DNA from 3 places in the Streptomyces sp. NPDC015127 genome. Region 3 is predicted to be linked to each of the others. Evidence: riboswitches for the same ligand, from Rfam matches in the RefSeq annotation. Region 3 holds a riboswitch; each other region holds the start of a gene.

Region 1 (7,869 bases), on a different contig from region 3:
CGTAGCCGCCGTACGAGGCCGCGTACTGCTGGCCGCCGACGTACGGGTCCGAGTAGGCGGGGTACTGCTGCTGGCCCTGCCCGTAGTCGTACGGGCTCTCGTGACCGGCCTGCTGAGGCTGCGGCTGCGCGTAGTCGCCGTAGGTGTCGTACGCGCCGTAGCCGGTCTGCTCCGCGCCGTACGGGGCGTAGTCCTGGTTCTGTTCCTGCTGGCGGGCCGCGTAAGCGCCCTCGGTGTAGATGCCGTACTGGCCCGTTTCGTCGGGCAGCGGCTGGGGCTCGTAGACCGCGGGCGGCTCGGGGGCGGGCGGCTCCTGCCCCGCGTGCGACTCGTAGGAGAGGTCCGTGACCTCCAGGCTCAGCTCGCGTTCCGCGGCCACCGGGGCGGACCTGCGGCGCCTGCTGGCCCCCGGGCTGCCTCCCAGTGCCCAGCCCGTGGAGAAGCCGCGCCGGAAGGAGAGGGTGACGTACGTCTGGCCGACGGCGAAGGCGGCCGCGCCGAGCGCGATCACCACGACGGAGGGCAGCAGCACACCCACGACGACACCGAGGAAGCCCACGAAGGCCAGAACGCGCCAGCGCAGTCGCGCCTTGTACTGCAGCAGCACCTCACCGAGCAGCCACAGCGCGACGATGCCGAACGCGATGTAGAGGACCGTCCAGCCCATGCCCGCCCCTCTCCTGCGGCCGCCCCCCCGGGGTTGTGGCGGGTGTGGCCGGTCACGACTGCTGGTGCAGTCCGAGATTCTCGTGGATCTCGAGCGTCGCCGTGGAGTTGTTGAGCGTGATGAAGTGCAGTCCCGGAACACCCTCGGACAGCAACCGTGCGCAGAACTCCGTTGCGAACTCGATGCCAATGGAGCGTACAGCGGCCGGGTCGTCCTTGACCGAGAGGATCCGGTCCCGAAGTGCGTCGGGGAAGACGGCGGTGCTCAGCTGAGGGAGCCGCTCCAGCTGCTTCACGCTGGTCACGGGCATGACCTCGGGGATGATCGGGGTCTCGCAGCCGGCCGCGGCGAGGCGGTCACGGAGCCGGAAATAGTTCTCGGGCTCGAAGAACATCTGCGTGATGGCGTAGTCGGCGCCCGCGCGGCACTTGTCGACGAAGTGCCGGATGTCGCTGTCCCAGTCGGTGGAGCGCGGGTGCATCTCGGGGAAGGCCGCGACGCCGACGCAGAAGTCGCCGGATTCCTTGATGAGCCGGACCAGCTCGGCGGCGTACATCACGCCGTCGGGGTGCTTGCCCCACTCTCCCATCGGGTCGCCGGGCGGGTCGCCGCGCAGCGCGAGGATGTTGCGGATGCCCGCGTCGGCGAACTGGCCGATCATGTTGCGCAGTTCGGCGACGGAGTGGCCGACGGCGGTGAGGTGGGCGACGGGGGTGAGGGTGGAGTCGGCGGCGATCTTCTGGGTGGCCTTGACGGTGCCGTCCCGGGTGGAGCCGCCGGCGCCGTAGGTGACGGAGACGAAGGCGGGCGCGACCGCCTCGACCCTGCGCAGCGCGTTCCAGAGGTTCCGCTCGCCCTTGTCCGTCTTGGGCGAGAAGAACTCGAAGGAGTACGTCGTCTCGCCTGTAGCGAGCATGTCGCGCACCGTACGCGCGCGATCCGTCCTGGTGGAAGCAGTGCCGAGGGCCATACGGGCAGGTTAGCCAGGCCGGGCGGGTCACCCAACCAGATCAGGGGATTTTGTCGCCTTTTGCCCGTCTCATGTCCACACCTTGGACACTCGTGAGACACCTGGGGCCGTGTCGGCGGCTCTCGGCGCCCGCGCGTCCCGGCCGGTCAGGCGCCGCGCTCCCTGATCCGCTTCGCCAGATCGGCGGCCGCCGCACCCGGATCACCGGCCTCGGTGATCGCCCGTACGACGACGGCCCTGCGGGCCCCCGCGTCCAGCACCTCGTCCAGGTTGGACGCGTCGATGCCGCCGATCGCGAACCAGGGCCGGTCGCTGCCGAGCGCGGCCGCATACCGCACGAGGCCGAGGCCCGGGGCGAAGCGGCCCGGCTTGGTGGGAGTGGGCCAGCAGGGGCCGGTGCAGAAGTAGTCGACGCCGGTCTCGGCGGCGGCCGCGTCCACCTCGGCCTCCGCGTGCGTCGAGCGACCGATGAGCACCCGGTCGCCGATGATCGCCCGCGCCGCGGGGACGGGCAGGTCGCCCTGGCCCAGGTGCAGCACGTCCGAGCCGATGGCGTGGGCCACATCCGCCCGGTCGTTGACCGCGAGGAGCTTGCCGTGGCGCCGGCAGGCGTCGGCGAAGACCTGGAGGTGCTCCAGCTCCTCGCCGGCCTCCATGCCCTTGTCGCGCAGCTGGACGATGTCGACGCCGCCGGCGAGCACGGCGTCCAGGAACTCGGCCAGGTCGCCCTGGCGCTTCCGGGCGTCGGTGCACAGATAGAGGCGGGCGTCGCCGAGCAGTTCGCGAGCCGTGGACATGGTGCTTCCCCCCCGCAGGCTGGATGATGAGCGGCGCGCGGGTGCGGGCAGGGGCCGTACGGCTCCCGCCCGCACCACGCGCCTCCGGTGGTTCGGGACAGAGGACGTCCCGGTCAGGGCCGGGACGTCGGGACGGGCGTCAGACGGCGAGCGCCTGCGCCCGGCGCTTCACCTCCGTGCCGCGATTCTCGCTCAGTGCCTGCGCCGGGGTGCCTGGCAGGGTCGGGTCCGGAGTGAACAGCCACTCCAGCATCTCTTCGTCGGTGAAGCCGTCGTCCCGCAGGAGCGTCAGGGTCCCGGAGAGACCCTTGACCACCTTGTCGCCGTCGATGAAAGCGGCAGGCACCTGCAGTGTCCTGTTCTCACCACGACGGACGGCGATCAGCTGGCCCTCCTTGACCAGCTGCCGCACGCGCGTCACCTCGACATCGAGCATTTCCGCGATGTCCGGCAGGTGAAGCCAGGCGGGGACGAGAGCATCGATTTTTGCGTCAATCTCGGTCACAGGAACAAGCCTGCCATCTGGGACTGACAGTCGGTAGCCGACGCCTACGCGGCCGCCGCCTTCAGGGGGACGGACGGGTCGGCGGCACGGCCCGGGTCCAGCCGTGCGCCGGCCGCCACGAGCCTGCGGCCCTGCGCCAGGTCGCGCGGCCTGTCGACGGCGAGCAGGGCGACCAGCACGCCCTCCCGCAGCCACAGCACCGACCACGCTGCGTCGGTGGCCGGATCGCCGCGCCACAGCAGCGTGTCGCCCGCCGGGTGGTGGCCCGCGTACTGCACGAAGCGGCCGAACTGCTCGGACCAGAAGTACGGCACCGGGTCGTACACCTGCGGCTCCGGTCCGGCCCCGACGATGTTGGCCGCGACCGTGCGCGGCCCCTGCAGCGCGTTGTCCCAGTGGTGGACGAGCAGCCGGGTGCCGTAGCGGGCCGAGGGGTAGGAGGCGCAGTCCCCGACGGCGTAGACATCGGGCGCGGAGGTGCGCAGGTGGCGGTCGGCGACGACGGCGCCGTCCGGGCCGAGCTCGATGCCGCTGCCCGCGAGGGCGGCGGTCGCGGGCCGGGCGCCGATGCCGACGACGACCGCGCCCGCGGCGATCCTGCGCCCCGATCCGGCCAGCACCACCGTGCCCGCCTCGACGGCGGCGACCCGCTCGCCGGTGAGCAGCTCGGCCCCGGCCTCGGCGTACCAGTGGGCCATGGGCGCCGCGACCTCGGCGGGCAGGGACCCGGCCAGCGGGCGGTCTGCGGCCTCGACGACGGTCACCGCGCAGCCGGCCTCGCGCGCGGCGGTGGCGAACTCCGCGCCGATCCAGCCCGCCCCGACGACCACGATGTCGTGCTGCCGCGCGAGCACGGGCCGCAGCCGGTCCGCGTCGTCGAGCGTGCGCAGCAGGTGGACGCCGGGGACGCCCGCGGCTCCCGGCAGGGTGACGGGCTCGGCTCCGATGGCGAGGACGAGGGCGTCGTACGGGACGGGCCCGGCCTCGGTGTCCACCTCGTGCGCCTCGGGGCGTACGCCGGTCACCTCGACGCCGAGCCTCAGGTCGACGTCGAGTGCGTCGAAGTCGATGTCGAAAGCGGAGCCCTCGGCCGTGCCGAGGAGGATCGCCTTGGAGAGCGGCGGCCGGTCGTAGGGCTGGTGCGGTTCGGCGCCGATGAGGGTCACCGGTCCGGTGAAGCCCAGTTCGCGCAGGGCGACCGCGGTCTGCACCCCGGCCATGCCCGCGCCGACCACGACGACCCGTCGCCGGTCCCCGGCCTGCTCCTGCGTGTGCTCGCTCACCGGGCCACCTTAAGCTTCTGACGCACCATCAGGGAGCAGTTGCTCGACGACGCTGGTCCCGCTGCCCTCCTGCGACTCCCACTCCCAGGTCTCCTCCAGTCGCACGCGGCCGTCGGGGAGTTCGACGACGGTGGACCGGCAGTGGCCGCTGGACGTCCCGCCGTCGGTCTTCAGCTGGACATAACGGAAGTCCAGCCGGTCGCCCTCGCGCGTGCCCACCAGGTGACCGCGGACCACGTCACCGCCCTCGTACTCGGCCCAGATCCGCCCCTGCTCCTCGTGGTACAGGAACCGGGTACTGGTACCGACCTGGCCCGGGGCCTGGTCGGCCACCGGCGCGAGCACCAGTCCGTCGAGCGATGCCGCCACGTGCGTCCACCTCCTGCGCACCCGCGCCGGGGGACGGCGGCTCCCTTACTGCGCGCCTGGGCGTGGGGTTAGGGTGGCCACCGTAAGGCACTCGCGGGAGCCCGGACGCACCGGGCTGAGAGGGAGGCTGGGCGGCCTCCGACCGTACGAACCTGATCCGGGTCATGCCGGCGAAGGGAGGGGCTGGACGCCCATGTCTCGTACACCAGACGCACCCGACGTCCTTGTCGTGGGGGGCGGGATCATCGGCCTGGTCACGGCCTGGCGCGCGGCGCAGCGCGGGCTGCGCGTGACCGTCGCCGATCCGGAGCCCGGCGGCGGGGCCGCGCGGGTCGCGGCCGGCATGCTCGCCGCCGTCACCGAACTCCACTACGGCGAGCAGACACTGCTCGGCCTGAACCTCGAATCGGCCCGCCGCTACCCGGCGTTCGCCGCCGAACTGGAGGAGGCGACCGGGCGGTCCGTGGGCTACCGCGCGTGCGGCACCCTCGCCGTCGCCCTCGACTCCGACGACCGCGCGCACCTGCGGGAGCTGCATGCCCTGCAACGCCGTTCGGGCCTGGAGTCGGAGTGGCTGACCGGTCGCGAGTGCCGTCGCCTGGAGCCCATGCTCGCACCGGGGGTCCGCGGCGGTCTGCGCGTCGACGGGGACCACCAGATCGATCCGCGGCGGCTGGCCGCGGCGCTCGTCGTCGCCTGCGAGCGGGCCGGGGTGGACTTCCGCCGCGCCTGGGCGGAGCGGCTGACGGTCGTGCACGACCGCGCCGCGGGCGCCGTCCTGGACGACGGCACCGAGCTCGCCGCCGGCCAGGTGGTGCTGGCCGGCGGCAGCCTGAGCGGCCGGCTCGGCGGGGTGCCGGACGACGTCCTGCCTCCCGTACGCCCCGTGAAGGGCCAGGTCCTGCGGCTGACGGTGCCGGGCCCCTACGCGCCGTTCCTGTCCCGCACGGTGCGTGCGGTGGTGCGCGGCAGCCATGTCTACCTCGTGCCGCGCGAGAACGGCGAGCTGGTGGTCGGCGCGACCACCGAGGAGTTGGGCTGGGACACGACCGTCACCGCGGGCGGCGTCTACGAACTGCTGCGCGACGCGCACGAGCTGGTGCCCGGCATCACCGAACTGCCGCTGACCGAGACGCGCGCCGGACTGCGGCCCGGCTCCCCCGACAACGCACCGATGCTGGGATTCACCGAGCTGCCGGGGCTGTTGCTCGCGACCGGCCACTACCGCAACGGCGTGCTGCTGACGCCAGTGACCGGCGACGTGCTGGCGGAGGCGCTCACCAGCGGCGAACTGCCCGACGCCGCCCGCCCGTTCAGCCCCCGCAGATTCGCCCCCGCGGGCGCACGCGTACGACAGGAGCAGCCCGCATGAACGTCTGCGTCAACGGCGAGGCGCGCGAGCTCGCCGACAGCACCACCCTGGACGCCGTGGTGGCGGCGCTCACGACGGCCCCCTCGGGTGTGGCCGCCGCCGTCAACGAGACCGTCGTGCCGCGCAGCCAGTGGGCGGGCACCCGGCTCGGCGACGGCGACCGCATCGAGATCCTCACCGCCGTGCAGGGAGGCTGAGCACCATGGCCGACGACCGTCTCACCATCGGCGGCACCACGTTCACCTCGCGGCTGATCATGGGTACGGGCGGGGCGCCCAGCCTCGACGTACTGGAACGCTCGCTGATCGCGAGCGGCACGGAACTCACGACGGTCGCGATGCGCCGTCTCGACCCGACGGTGCAGGGGTCCGTCCTGTCCGTCCTGACCAAGCTGGGCATCCGGGTCCTGCCGAACACGGCCGGCTGTTTCACCGCGGGCGAGGCCGTCCTCACGGCGCGGCTCGCGCGGGAGGCACTGGGCACGGACTGGATCAAGCTGGAGGTCGTCGCGGACGAGCGCACGCTCCTTCCGGACGGCGTGGAACTGCTGGAGGCGGCCGAGGCGCTGGTCGACGACGGCTTCACGGTCCTGCCCTACACCAACGACGATCCGGTGCTGGCGCGGAAGCTCGAGGACGTGGGCTGTGCGGCGATCATGCCGCTGGGCTCGCCGATCGGGTCCGGGCTCGGCATCCGCAACCCGCACAACTTCCAGCTGATCGTCGAGCAGGCGGGCGTGCCGGTGATCCTGGACGCGGGCGCGGGTACGGCGTCGGACGCCGCGCTGGCGATGGAGCTGGGGTGCGCGGCGGTGATGCTGGCGTCGGCGGTGACGCGGGCGCAGGAGCCGGTGCTGATGGCGGAGGCGATGCGGCACGCGGTGGAGGCGGGGCGGCTGGCGTACCGGGCGGGCCGCATTCCGCGCCGCCACTTCGCGCAGGCGTCGTCGCCGACGGAGGGCCGGGCGTCCCTGGACCCGGAGCGCCCGGCGTTCTGAGGGAGCGGGGGGTGGGCGCGCGGCGGGTGGGGGGCCGCTGCGCGGGGCCGTTTCCCCACCCCGCCCTCCCCTACGGCCCTGGCGGCCGTGGGAGGTGCCCCCAGCGGGGCTGGATTTCACTGCGCGAAATCCAGCCCGCCACAGGCGCCACGCGCAACCGTCACAGGTCCGCTGCAAGCCCGCCCCCGCCCGGGCAGGACCCACCGCCCGGGCTCGTAGAATCGCCGAGTGGACACGACCCTCAAAGACCCCCTCGTCGGCCAGGTGCTCGACGGCCGCTATCGCGTCGACGCGCGTATCGCCGTCGGCGGCATGGCCACGGTCTACCGGGCCGTCGACACCCGGCTCGACCGGGTCCTCGCCCTCAAGGTGATGCACCCAGAGCTCGCCGCCGACGCGACGTTCGTGGAGCGGTTCATCCGCGAGGCCAAGTCCGTGGCCCGGCTGGCGCACCCCAACGTCGTCGGGGTCTTCGACCAGGGCGCCGAGGGCGCGTACGTCTACCTGGCGATGGAGTACGTCGCCGGGTGCACCCTGCGCGACGTCCTGCGCGAGCGCGGGGCGCTCCGGCCGCGGGCCGCGCTCGACATCCTGGAGCCCGTGCTCGCCGCGCTCGGCGCCGCGCACCGGGCCGGCTTCGTGCACCGGGACATGAAGCCCGAGAACGTGCTGATAGGGGACGACGGCCGGGTCAAGGTCGCCGACTTCGGCCTGGTCCGGGCGGTCGGCTCGGTCACCAACACCTCGGGCACCGTGCTGGGCACCGTGTCGTATCTCGCACCCGAGCAGATCGAGTACGGCACCGCCGACACGCGCGCCGATGTCTACGCGTGCGGTGTCCTGCTGTACGAGATGCTCACCGGCGGCAAGCCGCATTCCGGTGACACCCCCGCACAGGTGCTCTACCAG
Region 2 (7,869 bases), on a different contig from region 3:
GCGACGCGCCGAGCACGGCCGCCGCCTCGCGCAGCCGGACGTCCACGGCGCGCAGGACGGGCACCATCGTCCGCACGACGAAGGGCACGCCGACCAGGGCCTGGGCGAGTGGCACCAGCATCCACGAGCCGCGCAGGTCGAGCGGCGGCTCGTCGACTGTGATCAGGAAACCGAAGCCGACGGTCACGGCGGAGACCCCGAGGGGCAGCATCAGCAGCGCGTCGAATCCGCGGACGAGCCGGCCGGCCCTGCGGGTGAGGGCGGCCGCCGCGAGCCCGCCGACCAGCACCGAGACGGCGGTGGCGACGAGCGCGTACTCCAGGGAGTTGGCCACGGCGTCGATCGGCGGGACGAGGAAGGCGCCGCCGCTATCGTCGAGGACGGTGAGCGCTCGGTAGTAGTCGAGTCCGTAGCCCACGGGGGTGTCGAAGGACCGCTCGACCAGCACGCCGAGCGGCGCGATCAGGAGCACGGCGGCGGTGACGAGGACCCCGCAGAGCACCGCCCACTGAGCGGCTCCGCGCGGGCGGCGCGCGGTGCGGGCCGGGTCGACGAGCCGCAGCGCGCTCTCCCGGCGGCGTACGGTCCGGGCGTGCACGGCGAGGACGACACCGACGGCCGCGAACTGCAGCATCGTGAGCACGGCCGCGGTCGGCAGGTCGAGCATCTCGGCCGTCTGCCGGTAGATCTCCACCTCGAGGGTGGAAAACGTCGGTCCGCCGAGGATCTGCACGACACCGAACGAGCTGAAGGTGAACAGGAAGACCATCAGCGCCGCTGCGGCGACGGAGGGCGCGAGCGCGGGAAGCGTCACCCGTCGCCAGGCCGTGAGCCGCCCGGCGCCGAGCACGCGGGCCGCCTCCTCCTGGCGCGGGTCGAGCTGCGACCACAGGCCGCCGACGGTGCGGACGACCACGGCGTAGTTGAAGAAGACGTGCGCGAGCAGGATCGCCCAGACCGTGGTGTCCAGGCGTACGCCCCACAGGTCGTCGAGCAGCCCGCCACGGCCGAGCAGGGCGAGGAACGCCGTCCCGACGACGACTGTCGGCAGCACGAACGGCACCGTGACAACGGCGCGCAGGAGGCGCTTGCCGGGGAATTCGAGCCGGGCGAACACGTAGGCGCCGGGCAGGGCGAGGAGCAGGGTGAGCGCGGTGGAGGCGAGCGCCTGCCACGTGGTGAACCACAGGACGTGCAGGATGTCCGGGCGTCCGAGGACCTCGCCGAACCGTCCGAACTGCCAGGTGCCCTCGACGCGCAGGCCCCGGCCGACGATGGCGGCGACCGGGTAGGCGAAGAAGACGGCGAAGAACGCGACGGGGCCGGCCATCAGGGCGAGCCGCGCCGCGTTCCCCCGCAGGGACTGCCCTACTTCAGGACGAGCGAGGACCACGACCGGACCCACTGCTCACGGTTCTCGGCGATCGTGCCGGGAGCGACGGTCTCGGGATTGTCGACGACCACACCGTGCTCGGTGAACAGCTCGGGCACCTTCGCGCCCTCGACCACGGGGTTGACGAACATGTTCAGCGGCATGTCCTCCTGGAACTTCTTGGTGATCAGGAAGTCCAGCAGCGCCTTGCCGCCCGCCTCGTTCTTCGCGCCCTTGAGGAGTCCGGCGAACTCGATCTGGCGGAAGCAGGTGCCGGTTGCGACACCGGTCGGCGCCTCGGCGGGCTGGGGGTCGGCGTAGAGGACCTCGACCGGCGGGCTGGAGGCGTACGAGACGACGAGCGGACGGTCGGCCCCCGCCTTCTTGCCGCCCGCCGAGCCGGAGAACTCCTCGTTGTACGCCTGCTCCCAGCCGTCGACGGCCTTGACGCCGTTGGCCTTGAGCTTCTTCCAGTAGTCCTGCCAGCCGGACTCGCCGAACGCGCCGACGCTGCCGAGCAGGAAGCCGAGGCCGGGCGAGGACGTCGCCGGGTTCTCGACGACGAGCAGGTTCTTGTACGCGGGCTTCGCGAGGTCGGCGAAGGTCTTCGGAGGCGCGAGCTTCTTGTCGGCGAAGAACTTCTTGTCGTAGTTCACGCAGATGTCGCCGGTGTCGACGGGCGTGACGCGGTGCTTGTCCGCGTCCAGCCGCACCTCGTCCGCGACCTGGTCGAGCCCCTTGGCCTCGTACGGCGTGAACAGGTCGTTGTCGAGGGCGCGCGAGAGCAGGGTGTTGTCGACGCCGAAGAAGACGTCGCCCTGCGGGGAGCCCTTGGTGAGGATCTCCTTGTTGAGCGCGGCACCGGCGTCACCGCTCTTGAGGACCTTGACGGTGTACCCGGTCTGCCGGGTGAACTCCTTCAGGACGGCGTCGGACGCCGCGAAGGAGTCGTGGCTGACGAGCGTGACGGTCTTGGACCCGCCGCCGGTGCCGGAGCCGGAGTCCTTGGACTCGCCGCCGCAGGCCGCGAGGGCGGTGACGCCGAGGGCGGCGGCGAGCGCGGTGCCGGTGGCACGCCGAAGCTGGCTGTTCATGATGGTGCTGACTCCCTACGCCGGTATGACCCGGATCAGGTCCGAGGGTCTGCGGCCGTGCCGCACTCTCAGCGCTCTGCTGCGCTCCCCTGTCGGAATGTTTCGTTGTTCATTTGTGCGAATGCACAGGCACAGTACCAGCCAAGCCCGGCGACCTCTCCGTCACCGCTCCTGTGCCGCCAGCTGCCCGCACGCCCCGTCGATCTCCTGGCCACGGGTGTCCCGGACGGTGACCGGCACTCCATGGGCGGCGATGGCCTCCACGAAGGCCTTCTCGTCCTCCGGCCGCGACGCCGTCCACTTGGACCCGGGCGTCGGGTTCAGCGGGATCAGGTTCACATGGACCCGCTTGCCCTTGAGGAGACGGCCGAGCAGATCGCCGCGCCACGCCTGGTCGTTGATGTCGCGGATCAGCGCGTACTCGATGGAGATCCGGCGGCCGGACTTCTCCGCGTACTCCCAGGCGGCGTCGAGGACCTCGCGGACCTTCCAGCGGGTGTTGACCGGCACCAGCGTGTCGCGCAGCTCGTCGTCCGGCGCGTGCAGGGAGACGGCGAGACGGCACTTGAAGCCCTCGTCGGCGAAACGCAGCATCGCGGGGACCAGACCGACCGTGGAGACGGTGATGCCGCGCTGCGAGAGACCGAGGCCGTCCGGCTCGGGGTCGGTCAGCCGGCGGATGGCGCCGACGACCCGCTTGTAGTTGGCGAGCGGCTCCCCCATGCCCATGAACACGATGTTCGACAGGCGGGCGGGGCCTCCGGGCACCTCGCCGTCCCGCAGCGCGCGCATGCCGTCGACGATCTGGTGCACGATCTCGGCGGTGGACAGATTGCGGTCGAGGCCGGCCTGTCCGGTGGCGCAGAACGGGCAGTTCATCCCGCAGCCCGCCTGGGAGGAGATGCACATCGTGACCCGGTCCGGGTAGCGCATCAGGACGGACTCGACGAGCGTGCCGTCGTGGAGGCGCCACAGGGTCTTGCGGGTGGTGTCGCTGTCGCAGGAGATGTGCCGCACGACCGACATCAGGTCGGGCAGCAGCTCCGTGGCGAGCCTCTCCCGCGCGGACGCGGGGATGTCGGTCCACTGCGCGGGGTCGTGCGCGTACCGCGCGAAGTAGTGCTGGGACAGCTGCTTGGCGCGGAACGGCTTCTCGCCGATCGCGGCGACGGCGTCCTTGCGCTCGGCGGGCGAGAGGTCGGCGAGATGCCGCGGGGGCTTCTTGGCTCCGCGGGGCGCGACGAAAGTGAGTTCTCCGGGCTTGGGCATGGTGCTACCAGTGTCGCAGAGATACGACGGAGGGCTCGCCGCCCAGGGGGTACCCCCATGCACCGAGGGGGCCATGGGGGACGACAACGAGCCCTCACGCGGAAACCCGCAGGTCAGCCGGAGCCGACGAACACCACCAGCAGCAGCCACACCACCGGTGCGGTCGGCAGCAGCGAATCCAGACGGTCCATGATGCCGCCGTGCCCCGGGAGCAGGGTGCCCATGTCCTTGATGCCGAGATCCCGCTTGATCATCGACTCCCCGAGGTCGCCCAGCGTCGCGCTGGCCGCGACCGCGAGGCCGAGCAGCAGCCCCTGCCACCAGGTGCCGTCCTCGACGAGGAACTGCATGCACAGCGCGCCCGCGCCCATCGCGAAAGTGACCGCACCCAGCAGCCCCTCACGGGTCTTGCCGGGGCTGATGCGCGGCGCCAGCTTGTGCTTCCCGAAGCGCCAGCCGACCGCGTACGCCCCCGTGTCGCTGACGACCGTGAGCACCAGGAAGGTGATCACCCGTTCCGGCCCGTCGTCCGCGCTGAGCATCAGCGCGACGAACGTGGCGAGGAACGGCACGTAGAAGGCCGCGAAGACACCGGCCGTGACATCCCTGAGGTAGCCCTCGGGCGGCTCGGTCATGCGCCACACGAGAATCGCGAGCGCCGTCAGCGCCATGGCCACCCAGGCGCCTTCGGCCCCGCGTACGTAACCGGCCGCGACCATGGCAGCGCCGCCGACCGCGAGCGGTACCAGCGGCGCCTTGATCTGCTTGCGCTCCTGGAGGCGTGCGGTCAGCTCCCACAGGCCGACGACGACGGCGACCGCGATCACGCCGACGAACACGGCCTTGACGATGAAGAGCGACGCGACGATCACCGCGCCGAGACCCACGCCGACCCCTATGGCCGCCCGCAGGTCGCGGCCGGCCCGCTTCTTCTGCGGCGGCTGCGGCTGCTGAGGCGCGGCCGGCGGCGGGCTGTGCATGGGCTCCTGCGTGTTCTCGTCGCGGAACAGGGGGCCACCGAGCGGTGCGGCCCCCCGGCCACGGTCCTCGCGGCCTGCCCGGCCGCCGGGCCCCTCAGGGGATTCGGCGTCTCTACCTGCGTCGGGAAAGTCCGGCACGATGGGCATGGGCTGCGTCTCTGATGTATACCGTGCGTCGTGCCCATCGTAGGCAGGACCCGCCGGGAGGGGCCCCTGGTCGGGCGGTGGCCATGCACCGGCGTATCCGGCGCCGTGCGAGGCCCCCCAGGAAGAGTCGTTCATCAGACCTCGAGCAGCTCGGCTTCCTTGTGCTTGAGCAGCTCGTCCACCTGCGCGACGTACTTCGCGGTGGTGTCGTCGAGCTCCTTCTCCGCACGCCGGCCCTCGTCCTCGCCGACCTCGCCGTCCTTGATGAACTTGTCGATGGTCTCCTTCGCCTTGCGGCGCACGGAGCGGATCGAGATCTTGGAGTCCTCGGCCTTCGACTTGGCGACCTTGATGAACTCCTTGCGGCGGTCCTGCGTGAGCTCCGGGAAGACCACGCGGATGATGTTGCCGTCGTTGCTCGGGTTGACACCGAGGTCCGAGTCGCGGATCGCCTGCTCGATGTTGCGCAGAGCGGTCTTGTCGAACGGCGTCACAACGGCCATCCGCGGCTCCGGGACCGAGAACGACGCCAGCTGGTTGATCGGGGTCAGGGCACCGTAGTAGTCCGCCACGATCTTGTTGAACATCGCCGGGTGCGCACGTCCGGTGCGGATCGCGGCGAAGTCATCCTTGGCGACCAGGACGGCCTTCTCCATCTTCTCCTCGGCCTCGAGGAGGGTCTCTTCGATCACCACTTGCTCCTGCGTGTCTTGAGTTGGGCCCGGCATCGGACTGGGCCGGCGGAACCTGCGTCGCGTGTTCCCTGCACGGTGTCCGACCGGCAGGGCTTTGTCCATCCCCCGAGGGCGTCCCCCGAGGCCCTCGGGTCAGGCCCGGGTGTCCCGGTCGCTCACGAGCGTGCCGATCTTCTCACCCTTGACGGCCCGAGCGATATTGCCCTCGGCGAGGAGTTCGAAGACAAGGATCGGAAGGGCGTTGTCGCGGCAGAGGGTGATGGCGGTGGCATCGGCGACCTTGAGGTTGCGGGACAGCACTTCGCCGTACTCCAGCGCGTCGAACTTCACCGCGTCCGGGTTGGACTTGGGGTCGGAGTCGTAGACGCCGTCGACACCGTTCTTGCCCATCAGCAGTGCTTCGGCGTCGATCTCCAGGGCCCGCTGGGCGGCGGTGGTGTCGGTGGAGAAGTAGGGCATGCCCATACCGGCGCCGAAGATGACGACGCGGCCCTTCTCCAGGTGCCGTACGGCGCGCAGCGGGATGTACGGCTCCGCCACCTGTCCCATCGTGATGGCGGTCTGCACGCGGGAGTCGATGCCCTCCTTCTCCAGGAAGTCCTGGAGAGCGAGGCAGTTCATCACGGTGCCGAGCATGCCCATGTAGTCGGAGCGTGCCCGGTCCATGCCGCGCTGCTGGAGCTCGGCTCCGCGGAAGAAGTTTCCGCCGCCGATCACGACGGCGATCTCAGCGCCGTCACGGACGACCGCTGCGATCTCGCGCGCGATGGCATGGACGACGTCGGGGTCGACGCCGAGACCGGTGCCGCCGGAGAAAGCCTCTCCCGACAGCTTCAGCATGAAGCGGCCGGCCTTTTTGCCGTGGTTGTCGTCGCCTTGTGCGGCGCTCTGATTCATGGAGATCTCCTCGTGCACATACGAAGAAGGCCATTGCCGTTGGGGTCGTGCTGTCCCTGCCGGCAATGGCCTCCTCGTCAGATCTGCGGTCGTCCGGCGCGAACGAGGACGACTGCTTCAGACCCTACCGGGGTCCGGGGTCCGTGGCGTACGGACTCAGATGCCGACCTTGATGCGGCTGAAGCGCTTCAGGGTGACACCGGCCTCGTCCAGGATCTGCTGGACCGACTTCTTGTTGTCGAGCGCGTACGGCTGGCCGAGGAGGGTGGCCTCCTTGAAGAAGCCGTTGACGCGACCTTCGACGATCTTCGGGAGAGCGGCCTCGGGCTTGCCCTCGGCACGCGTGGTCTCCTCCGCGACACGGCGCTCGGCCTCGACGACCTCGGCCGGGACGTCCTCGCGGGAGAGGTACTTCGGGGCGAAGGCGGCGATGTGCTGCGCGACGCCCTTGGCGATCTCGGCGTTCTCCTTGTCGAGCTCGACGAGAACACCGATCTGCGGGGGCAGGTCGGGCATGGTGCGGTGCATGTACGCCGAGACGTAGCCACCGGAGAACTGCGCGAAGCGGTCCAGGACGATCTTCTCGCCGAGGTTGGCGTTGGCCTCGTCGACGTACGCCTGGACGGTCTTGCCCGGCTCGATCTCGGAGGCGAGCAGCGCCTCGATGTCCGCCGGGGAGGTGGCGGCGACGTGGGCGGCGAGCGCGTTCGCCACGGCCTGGAACTTGTCGCCCTTGGCGACGAAGTCCGTCTCGCACTTCAGCTCGACGATGACACCGGAGGTGTTGTCGTCGGCGATCAGGGAGACGACGGCACCGTTCTCGGCGGAGCGGCCCTCGCGCTTGGCGACGCCCTTCTGGCCCTTGATGCGCAGGGCCTCGACGGCCTTGTCGACGTTGCCGTCGGACTCGTCCAGCGCCTTCTTGCAGTCCATCATGCCGGCGCCGGTGAGCTCGCGGAGCTTCTTGACGTCAGCGGCGGTGTAGTTCGCCATGAGTCTGAGTTTCTCTCTCGAAGTCTGAAAGATCTACGAAGATCGGGAAGATCTACGGGTGGACGGCGGGGGCAAGCGCGCCCCCGCCGTCGTCAACCGAACCTGTGAAGGTCAGGCCGTAGGTCAGGCCTGCTCGGCCTCGGCGGCCGGGGCCTCGGCAGCGGCCGGAGCCTCAACAGGAGCCTCGGCGGCAGCCGGAGCCTCAGCAGCGGCCTCGGCCGGCTTGGCCTCGTCAGCCTTGGCGGCCTCGTCGGTGTCAGCCTTCTTCTCGCCCTCGAGCAGGTCGCGCTCCCACTCGGCCAGCGGCTCGCCGGCGGCCTTGTCGCCCGGCTTCTGGTCGCCGGTCGCGGCGCCGGAGCGGGCGATGAGGCCCTCGGCGACGGCGTCGGCGATCACGCGGGTGAGCAGGGTGACGGAGCGGA
Region 3 (7,869 bases):
GCCGCCGGCGCCCGCCGGATCGGCCTGCTCACCGGCACCACCACCGACACCTACACCAGGCTGTCGACCACCGCCTACCTCAACTGGTGCGAACGCGTCGGCCAGGACCCGGTCTACGAGTCCTACCCCGCCCACGACCCGTGCGCGGGCGCCGTCGCCGCCGACCGGCTGCTCGCCCGCCCGGACCGGCCCGACGCGGTCTACGGCCTCTTCGACCCCAACGGCACCGACCTGCTGGCCGCGGCGCGGCGGTACGGCCTGCGCGTCCCCGACGACCTGCTGCTCGTGTGCTGCAGCGAGTCGACCGTGTACGCCACCACCGAACCGCCGATCACGACGCTGTCGCTCAAGCCCCGCCGGATCGGCACGGCCGTGGTCCAGCTGCTGATCGACGCCATCGAGGGGATCGACGAGGACCGGCCGGTCGAGCAGGTGATACCGACCGAACTGATCGTCAGGACGTCCTCGCAGCGCCGCCCTCCGCGTACCACGGTGAGCGCGCCACGGTCCCCAGCGAAGGACTAGACCAACCCAATTGGGGCGAAAAGGCCGATGAACCAGGGGTGACGAAGGATTCACCACCCCTGGTGCGTCACACACCGCCGGGCTCATTCCTATGATGGGCGAACGACACCGCGGACCACCCCGACCAGGCTGGGCCGAGAGGTGAACGGCGGCGCGACGGTGGTGGAGGGGTCGATGACTCAGGGGGCCGGTCAAGGACCCGTGGTGCGGACGGCGACGCTGCGCGATTTCCGCGTACCGCCGTACGCGCAGGTTCCCGTGCAGTCGCAGTCCGTGGACCCCGGCCACGCGGGCCACCCCGGCAACGCGTTCCCCGAGGGCGAGCCGCCGGAGGGCTACACCCCCACCGCGCGCGACCTGCCCGTCATCACACGCGGCGGACCGGGTGACACCGTCCAGGTGAAGATCGAGGCGGACGACCGCCCGGCGCCGGACGGCCTCGGCCCGCTCTACGTCGTCGGCGATGTCCACGGCTACCTCGACGAGCTCGTCGCCGCCCTCACCGAGAAGGGCCTCATCGACTCCGAGGGCCGCTGGTCCGCGGGCAACGCCCGGCTCTGGTTCCTCGGTGACTTCACCGACCGCGGCCCCGACGGGATCGGCGTCATCGACCTCGTCATGCGGCTGTCCGCCGAGGCCGCGGCCGCCGGCGGCTACTGCAAGGCGCTCATGGGCAACCACGAGCTGCTCCTGATCGGCGCCAAGCGCTTCGGCGACACCCCCGTCAACTCCGGCGCGGGCACGGCCACCTTCCAGGCGGCCTGGCTGCTCAACGGCGGCCAGAAGTACGACATGGACCGGCTGCAGGAGGTCCACCTGCAGTGGATGGCCCGGCTGGACGCGATCGTGGAGGAGGACAGCCACCTGCTGCTCCACTCCGACACCACGGCCTACCTCGAATACGGCTCCACCATCGAGGACGTCAACGACGCCGTGCACGCGATCCTCACCCGTAACGACGCCGACGAGTGCTGGGACCTCTTCCGCAAATTCACCAAGCGCTTCGCCTTCCGCGACGAAGGCGGCCCGCAGGCCGTGCGCGAGCTGCTGTCCGCGTACGGCGGCACGCGCGTGGTGCACGGCCACAGCCCCATCCCGTACCTCCTCGGCGAGGTCGGCACCGAGGACGCCGAGGACGGCGAGCGGCCCGTCGTCGAGGGCCCGCATGTGTACGCGGACAACCTGGCCATCGCCATGGACGGAGGAGTGACCATGGCCGGAAAGCTTCTTGTCCAGCAACTCCCCCTGCGGGCCTGAGCCGCCCGGCCGCGGGCGATTTACGGAAACCCCCTGTCACGCCCTGCCGTAACCGCTCTACCATCGGCTTATCCGTAGCAGGCTCTCCTCCGTTTCCGCCCAACTGCCCGGCACGCACGGGCGATCCGGCCCTACGGAGCATCGGGGGATGCACATGAACAGCGCTCCGCACCTGCTGAACGAGGACCGCGCCGAATACGAGCGCGTCCTCGACGACGCACTGCGCGACGCCCGCGAACGTCCGGATCCGGCCGCCGTGGGAGCGCGCCTGAACACCGAACAGCTGCGCACCCTGGCCCTGGACGCGACGGCGCTGATCACCACCTCGGCCGCCGCCGAGTACGAGCACTATGTGAAGGTCCGCGCGGAGATGCGCGCGCCCGCCGCCGCTTCCGTGCGCGGCTCCGTCCTCGCGGCGCCGGTCGGCGAGGCGGCCGAGGCCGGAGCCGGATTCGCGGCCGTCGTCGCCGTCCTGGCCCCGCTTCTCGCGGGCACGGCAGCCGCGATCTTCCTGATCGTCGGCTACGTCCTGAAGATGGTGAGCCCCACCCCGTCCTTCGCCGACACGCTGGTCTTCACCGGCTGGGTCTTCGGGGCGCTCATGGCCGCCGCCATCCTGGTCGCGGCCGTCGCGCTGCTGCTGACCGCCCTGCGCAACGGCGCCAGCCACGTCGCGGACGGGCGGCCGGACGACGAGCTGCCGGACGAGGTCCGGATCGCCAAGGAGGCCTGGTGCGAGGCCCTGCTGGAGCGGGGCATCGTGCCCTTCCTGCGCGCCGCCCTGGCCGATCCCGCCGCCACGGCGTCACCCGGTGACCCTCCGCCCCGCGCGAGCCGCATCCCGAAGGTCGGCTACAGCGGACCGGACTTCTCCAGTCCGGCCGAGGGACGCGTCACCGGCCGGCGTCCGACCTTCACCAGCCCGGATTTCTCCAGCCCCGACTTCGGCGGTCCGGAGCACCAGCCGGACTGACCGGCATCCCGCCGGCAGCGGTCACAGCCGCCGTACGACCTGGGCCTCCGCCCGCTCCACCGACGTCCGCCCGTGCTCGTGCACAAGGGCCAGGTGGAACAGGGCCGGCGCCAGCGGAGCCCATCGGTGCACCCGGTCCGGGCGCAGCAGGTACCGGGCGACATCGGCCGGCCGGAAGGGCACGTGGTCGAACGACTGGTGCTCCCATCTGTCCGCGACACCCCTGCTCATGCGGGCCCGCAGATCGTCACGGGTCAGCGTCGTCAGCCGGGCGGAGAAGTGCGCGCTCCAGTGGCGCCGGTCCGCGTCGAGGACGAAGGCCAGCAGCACGAGGGTGTACTCGTGCGGCTCCAGCGCCAGCTCCTCGCGCATGCCCCGGCGCGCCACCGCGAACAGGTCCGGCGCGTTCCTGCCGGAGGAGTCGATGTGCCGGGACAGCCCCTCGTTCACCGAGGAGTTCCACACACCGGGTGCCATGCGCACGCGGTCGCTGCGCCGGCTGACGACCAGCATGTCGTCGGCGGTCACCACGGCGACGTTGGCCGCGAAGCTGCACTGCAGGAAGGCCGGCGCCGCCAGCGGGTCGTCGGGATCGAGGTATCGCGTGCGCGGGGTGGTGCCGTCGGCCAGCCGGCGGTCCAGCTGCTGGGCGGCGAGGAAGGTGTAGTAGTCGGTCGGCCGGAGCCTGAGGTGGACCAGCGGATGTTCTTCCAGAGCCGTACGCGACACGTCGAGCGACTCCACGGCGTAGCGCGGCCCGTTCCACACCGGAGCCCCGTTCTCCGCTTCGCGCCGCGCGCTCTCCCCCTCGATCTCCGCCCGCCAGCCGGCCATGTCCTCGGGGAGGACGACCTCCTCGTCGAGCACCTGGATGTGCACGGCCTCGGCGGCGATGGCCGACTCGCCGTCACCCTCGACGATCAGGGCGGACGTGTGCAGGGGTCCCAGGGAGAACGTCGTCCACGACGCCGGCGCGGGCTCCTCGCCGCGCGTCCGCAGGCTGCGCACGGCACTCGAGTAGCGCCGGCGTATCCGGTACCACCCGTCCTGGAGGGGTTGCTGGAACAGGGTCGCGAACACGATGCCCAGCACCGCGCCGACGATCCCGTTGGCCACGTCTATTCCGCCCATGCACCGGAGCGTAGACGGAAACGATCAAGCCCTTCAGGCGCTTGCCGCTTCCGTTGCCGGCCGGCGGCGGGCGCCCTCCCGCGGACGGGCGGGAAGGCGCCCGGTCATGACGGCGGATCAGTCCGCGATCGGCAGATAGACCCGGTTGCCCGCCGCGGCGAACTCCTTGGACTTCTCCGCCATGCCCGCCGCGATCTCCTCCTGGTTGCCGCCGTGCTGACGGCGGATGTCCTGGGAGATCTTCATCGAGCAGAACTTCGGACCGCACATCGAGCAGAAGTGCGCGGTCTTCGCCGGCTCGGCGGGAAGCGTCTCGTCGTGGAACTCGCGTGCCGTGTCCGGGTCGAGGGCCAGGTTGAACTGGTCCTCCCAGCGGAACTCGAAGCGGGCGTCGGACAGCGCGTCGTCCCACTCCTGGGCGCCGGGGTGCCCCTTGGCCAGGTCCGCCGCGTGCGCCGCGATCTTGTAGGTGATCACACCGGTCTTCACGTCGTCCCGGTTCGGCAGGCCCAGGTGCTCCTTGGGCGTCACGTAGCAGAGCATCGCGGTGCCCCACCAGGCGATCATCGCCGCACCGATGCCCGACGTGATGTGGTCGTACGCCGGCGCGATGTCGGTGGTCAGCGGGCCGAGCGTGTAGAACGGCGCCTCCTCGCAGATCTCCTGCTGGAGGTCGATGTTCTCCTTGATCTTGTGCATCGGGACGTGGCCCGGGCCCTCGATCATGGTCTGCACGTTGTGGCGCTTGGCGATCGTGTTCAGTTCACCGAGCGTCCTGAGCTCCGCGAACTGTGCCTCGTCGTTGGCGTCCGCGATCGAGCCGGGGCGCAGGCCGTCGCCGAGCGAGTACGTGACGTCGTACGCCGCGAGGATCTCGCACAGCTCCTCGAAGTTCTCGTAGAGGAAGCTCTCCTTGTGGTGCGCCAGGCACCACGCCGCCATGATCGAGCCGCCGCGCGAGACGATGCCGGTCTTGCGGTTGGCGGTGAGCGGCACGTACGGCAGGCGGACACCCGCGTGGACCGTCATGTAGTCGACGCCCTGCTCGGCCTGCTCGATGACCGTGTCCTTGTAGATCTCCCAGGTCAGCTCCTCGGCCTTGCCGTCGACCTTCTCCAGCGCCTGGTAGAGCGGCACGGTGCCGATCGGCACGGGGGAGTTGCGCAGGACCCACTCGCGCGTGGTGTGGATGTTGCGGCCCGTGGACAGGTCCATGACCGTGTCGGCGCCCCAGCGGGTCGCCCAGGTCATCTTCTCGACCTCCTCCTCGATGGAGGAGGTGACCGCGGAGTTGCCGATGTTGGCGTTGACCTTCACCAGGAACCGCTTGCCGATGATCATCGGCTCGATCTCCGGGTGGTTGACGTTCGCCGGCAGGACGGCGCGGCCCGCCGCGATCTCCTCCCGCACCACCTCGGGCGAGACGTTCTCGCGGAGGGCGACGTACTCCATCTCCGGCGTGATCTCGCCCCGGCGGGCGTACGCGAGCTGCGTCACCGCCTGGCCGTCGCGGCCCCGCCGCGGCTGGCGCGGCCGGCCGGGGAAGACGGCGTCGAGGTTGCGCAGCCCCCCGCGCGGGGACGTGTGCTTGATCCCGTCGTCCTCGGGGCGCACGGGCCGGCCCGCGTACTCCTCGGTGTCGCCGCGCCCGACGATCCAGTTCTCCCGCAGCGGCGGCAGACCCCGGCGGACGTCCGTCTCGATGTTCGGATCGGTGTACGGACCGGACGTGTCGTAGAGCGTCACGTCCTTGCCGTTGGTGAGGTGCACCTTGCGGACCGGCACACGGAGGTCGGGGCGCGAGCCCTCGAGGTATCCCTTGTGCCATCCGATGGACTTCCCGGCCTCGTCGTTCTGGTTCGAGGCAGGCGTGCGTGCGTCCGATACGGTCATGAGACCTACTCCCTACGCCGGCATTACCCGGTAACAGGTTCGGCGGTCGGCGCAGCTGTCCCGTACGGATGTACGAAGGTCAGCGCCCTCTCAGCCCGGTGCTCCGAGCTCCCGCGTGTGCAAAGGTGCCACCACGCTAGCGTCATGTCTGGCGCGCTGAACAGAGGGCCCCTCTCGTTCTTGCGATGATCTGTCTGTGACCTCATCGCCGCAGCACCCCGAACAGCACGGCCACGATCACGGCCATGTGCACAGTCACGGGCCCGCAGCGCCCGTCTCCCAGCACCTTCGCAAGGTCATCGCCGCGGTGCTGATCCCCTTCGCGACGGCTGTTCTCGTCGGCCTCGCCGTGCTGTGGCCGGGCGGGGCGCCCGGCCATGAGCGCACAGGGGTCGGCTTCGACCGCCAGACGGAGCAGGGCAAGGTGGTGAGCGTCGAGAGAGTCGACTGCAAGGACGTCAACGCAGGCCAGGTCCCGCCGACCGGCGACACCTCGACGCCCGAGGGCCGCGAGGCGGTCAACGCGCAACGGGGCGACTGCGGAAAGGCCACCGTCGAGGTCACCACCGGCAAGGACAAGGGCCGGAGGTTCGTCGAGATCGTCCAGCCCGACGCGCCGCGGCAGCTGAAGGAGGGCCAGGGCGTGGTGGTGGCGTACGCGCCGGACGCGCCCAGGGATCTTCAGTACTCGGTGACCGATGTGGACCGCGGCTTCCCGATGGCCCTGCTCGCCGGCATCTTCGCCCTGGTGGTCGTCCTGGTCGGGCGGATGCGGGGCGTGATGGCGCTGATCGCGCTCGCCGTCTCCTTCGCCGTGCTGACCCTGTTCATCCTGCCCGCGATCCTCCAGGGTTCGAATCCGCTGATCGTCGCGGTGGTCGGGGCGAGCGCGATCATGCTCATCGCGCTCTACTCGTGCCACGGCATCACCGCGCGGACCTCCGTGGCCGTCCTCGGCACGCTGATCTCGCTGCTGCTCATCGGTCTGCTCGGCTCGCTGTTCATCGGCTGGGCCAGCCTCAGCGGCAACACCGACGACAACACCGGTCTGATCAAGGGGCTCTACCCGGACATCGACATGAGCGGCCTGCTGCTCGCCGGGGTCATCATCGGCTCGCTCGGCGTGCTCGACGACGTCACGGTGACCCAGACGTCGGCGGTCTGGGAACTGCACCAGGCCGACCCGGACATGGGCCCGCGGGCCCTCTACCGCTCCGCCATCCGGATCGGCCGCGACCACATCGCCTCGGTCGTCAACACGCTCGTCCTCGCCTACGCGGGCGCGGCCCTGCCCTTGCTGCTGCTCTTCTCGATCGCCCAGTCCAGCGTGGGCACCGTGGCCAACAGCGAGTTGGTGGCGGAGGAGATCGTACGGACCCTGGTGGGATCCATCGGCCTCGTCGCGTCCGTGCCGGTGACCACCGCGCTCGCCGCCCTGGTCGTCTCCGCGGACCGCCCGGGCCGCGCCGGCGCCGGGGCGGCCGCGCCGGCGCGTGGCGGCAGGGGACGGCGCCGCAAGAAGTAGCCGACTGGCCGGCGTCAGCCGGCGTTCTCCTCGGCCAGGATGCGCCCGAGCGCCTCCTCCAGGCTGACCTCGAAGTCACCGAGCGCCAGCTCCTGACCGAGCGGCACTAGCTTGTCCGTACGGTCGAGGAACGCGACGAGCGGCGGGGCTCCGACACGGAACAGCGCGGAGTCGCTCCCGACGCGCAAGCGGATGTGGACGTCCGACAGCACCTCGGGGCGGGTCGGCGCGATGTGCACGTCGCCGTCGCCACTGGGTGCGTTGATCCCGTCGAGCAGCAACTCCCTGCCGAAGGCCCACGTCACGGGCGCGTCACCGGGCAGGTGGAAGGTCATCCGCACCGCGTACGGATCGGAAGTCTCGTAGCGCAGCTCCACCGGGATCCGGAAGGAGAGCTCGTCGGAGACGAGAAAACTCATCAGAACCTCGGCCTGGACCGACTCGCGCATCACGTACCTCGCAGGAGATGAAGCAATGAATGAACCGTGCTGATGAAAAGAAGAAATCGGCCAGGATCGATCTCTGCCGACTCTCCTGGCCTGTGGACGCCATCGTGCTGGAAGCG

Evidence for each region. A riboswitch is a leader RNA that binds a small molecule or an ion and turns the genes downstream of it on or off. The one in region 3 is predicted to bind thiamine pyrophosphate.
Region 1: linked by a shared signal. The riboswitch ahead of thiO (glycine oxidase ThiO) and the one ahead of thiC (phosphomethylpyrimidine synthase ThiC) in region 3 are both predicted to bind thiamine pyrophosphate.
Region 2: linked by a shared signal. The riboswitch ahead of ACF08N_RS30395 (thiamine ABC transporter substrate binding subunit) and the one ahead of thiC (phosphomethylpyrimidine synthase ThiC) in region 3 are both predicted to bind thiamine pyrophosphate.

What each region holds. Positions count from the first base shown of each region.
Region 1 is NZ_JBIBVE010000006.1:40,223-48,091, forward strand. It holds gene ACF08N_RS13410 (hypothetical protein) at 1-667, opposite strand, end outside; gene metF (methylenetetrahydrofolate reductase [NAD(P)H]) at 720-1,637, opposite strand; gene thiE (thiamine phosphate synthase) at 1,784-2,434, opposite strand; gene ACF08N_RS13425 (Rv2175c family DNA-binding protein) at 2,574-2,939, opposite strand; gene ACF08N_RS13430 (NAD(P)/FAD-dependent oxidoreductase) at 2,984-4,159, opposite strand; gene ACF08N_RS13435 (hypothetical protein) at 4,232-4,591, opposite strand; TPP riboswitch at 4,675-4,787, shown strand; gene thiO (glycine oxidase ThiO) at 4,785-5,963, shown strand; gene thiS (sulfur carrier protein ThiS) at 5,960-6,160, shown strand; gene ACF08N_RS13450 (thiazole synthase) at 6,166-6,960, shown strand; gene pknB (Stk1 family PASTA domain-containing Ser/Thr kinase) at 7,189-7,869, shown strand, end outside.
Region 2 is NZ_JBIBVE010000018.1:39,108-46,976, forward strand. It holds gene ACF08N_RS30390 (ABC transporter permease) at 1-1,330, opposite strand, end outside; gene ACF08N_RS30395 (thiamine ABC transporter substrate binding subunit) at 1,369-2,466, opposite strand; TPP riboswitch at 2,462-2,567, opposite strand; gene rlmN (23S rRNA (adenine(2503)-C(2))-methyltransferase RlmN) at 2,629-3,735, opposite strand; gene ACF08N_RS30405 (phosphatidate cytidylyltransferase) at 3,849-4,997, opposite strand; gene frr (ribosome recycling factor) at 4,997-5,554, opposite strand; gene pyrH (UMP kinase) at 5,690-6,454, opposite strand; gene tsf (translation elongation factor Ts) at 6,611-7,447, opposite strand; gene rpsB (30S ribosomal protein S2) at 7,571-7,869, opposite strand, start outside.
Region 3 is NZ_JBIBVE010000005.1:268,197-276,065, reverse strand. It holds gene ACF08N_RS12480 (LacI family DNA-binding transcriptional regulator) at 1-525, shown strand, start outside; gene ACF08N_RS12475 (metallophosphoesterase) at 685-1,782, shown strand; gene ACF08N_RS12470 (hypothetical protein) at 1,931-2,755, shown strand; gene ACF08N_RS12465 (hypothetical protein) at 2,777-3,886, opposite strand; gene thiC (phosphomethylpyrimidine synthase ThiC) at 4,004-5,779, opposite strand; TPP riboswitch at 5,772-5,904, opposite strand; gene ACF08N_RS12455 (YibE/F family protein) at 5,976-7,304, shown strand; gene ACF08N_RS12450 (SsgA family sporulation/cell division regulator) at 7,319-7,753, opposite strand.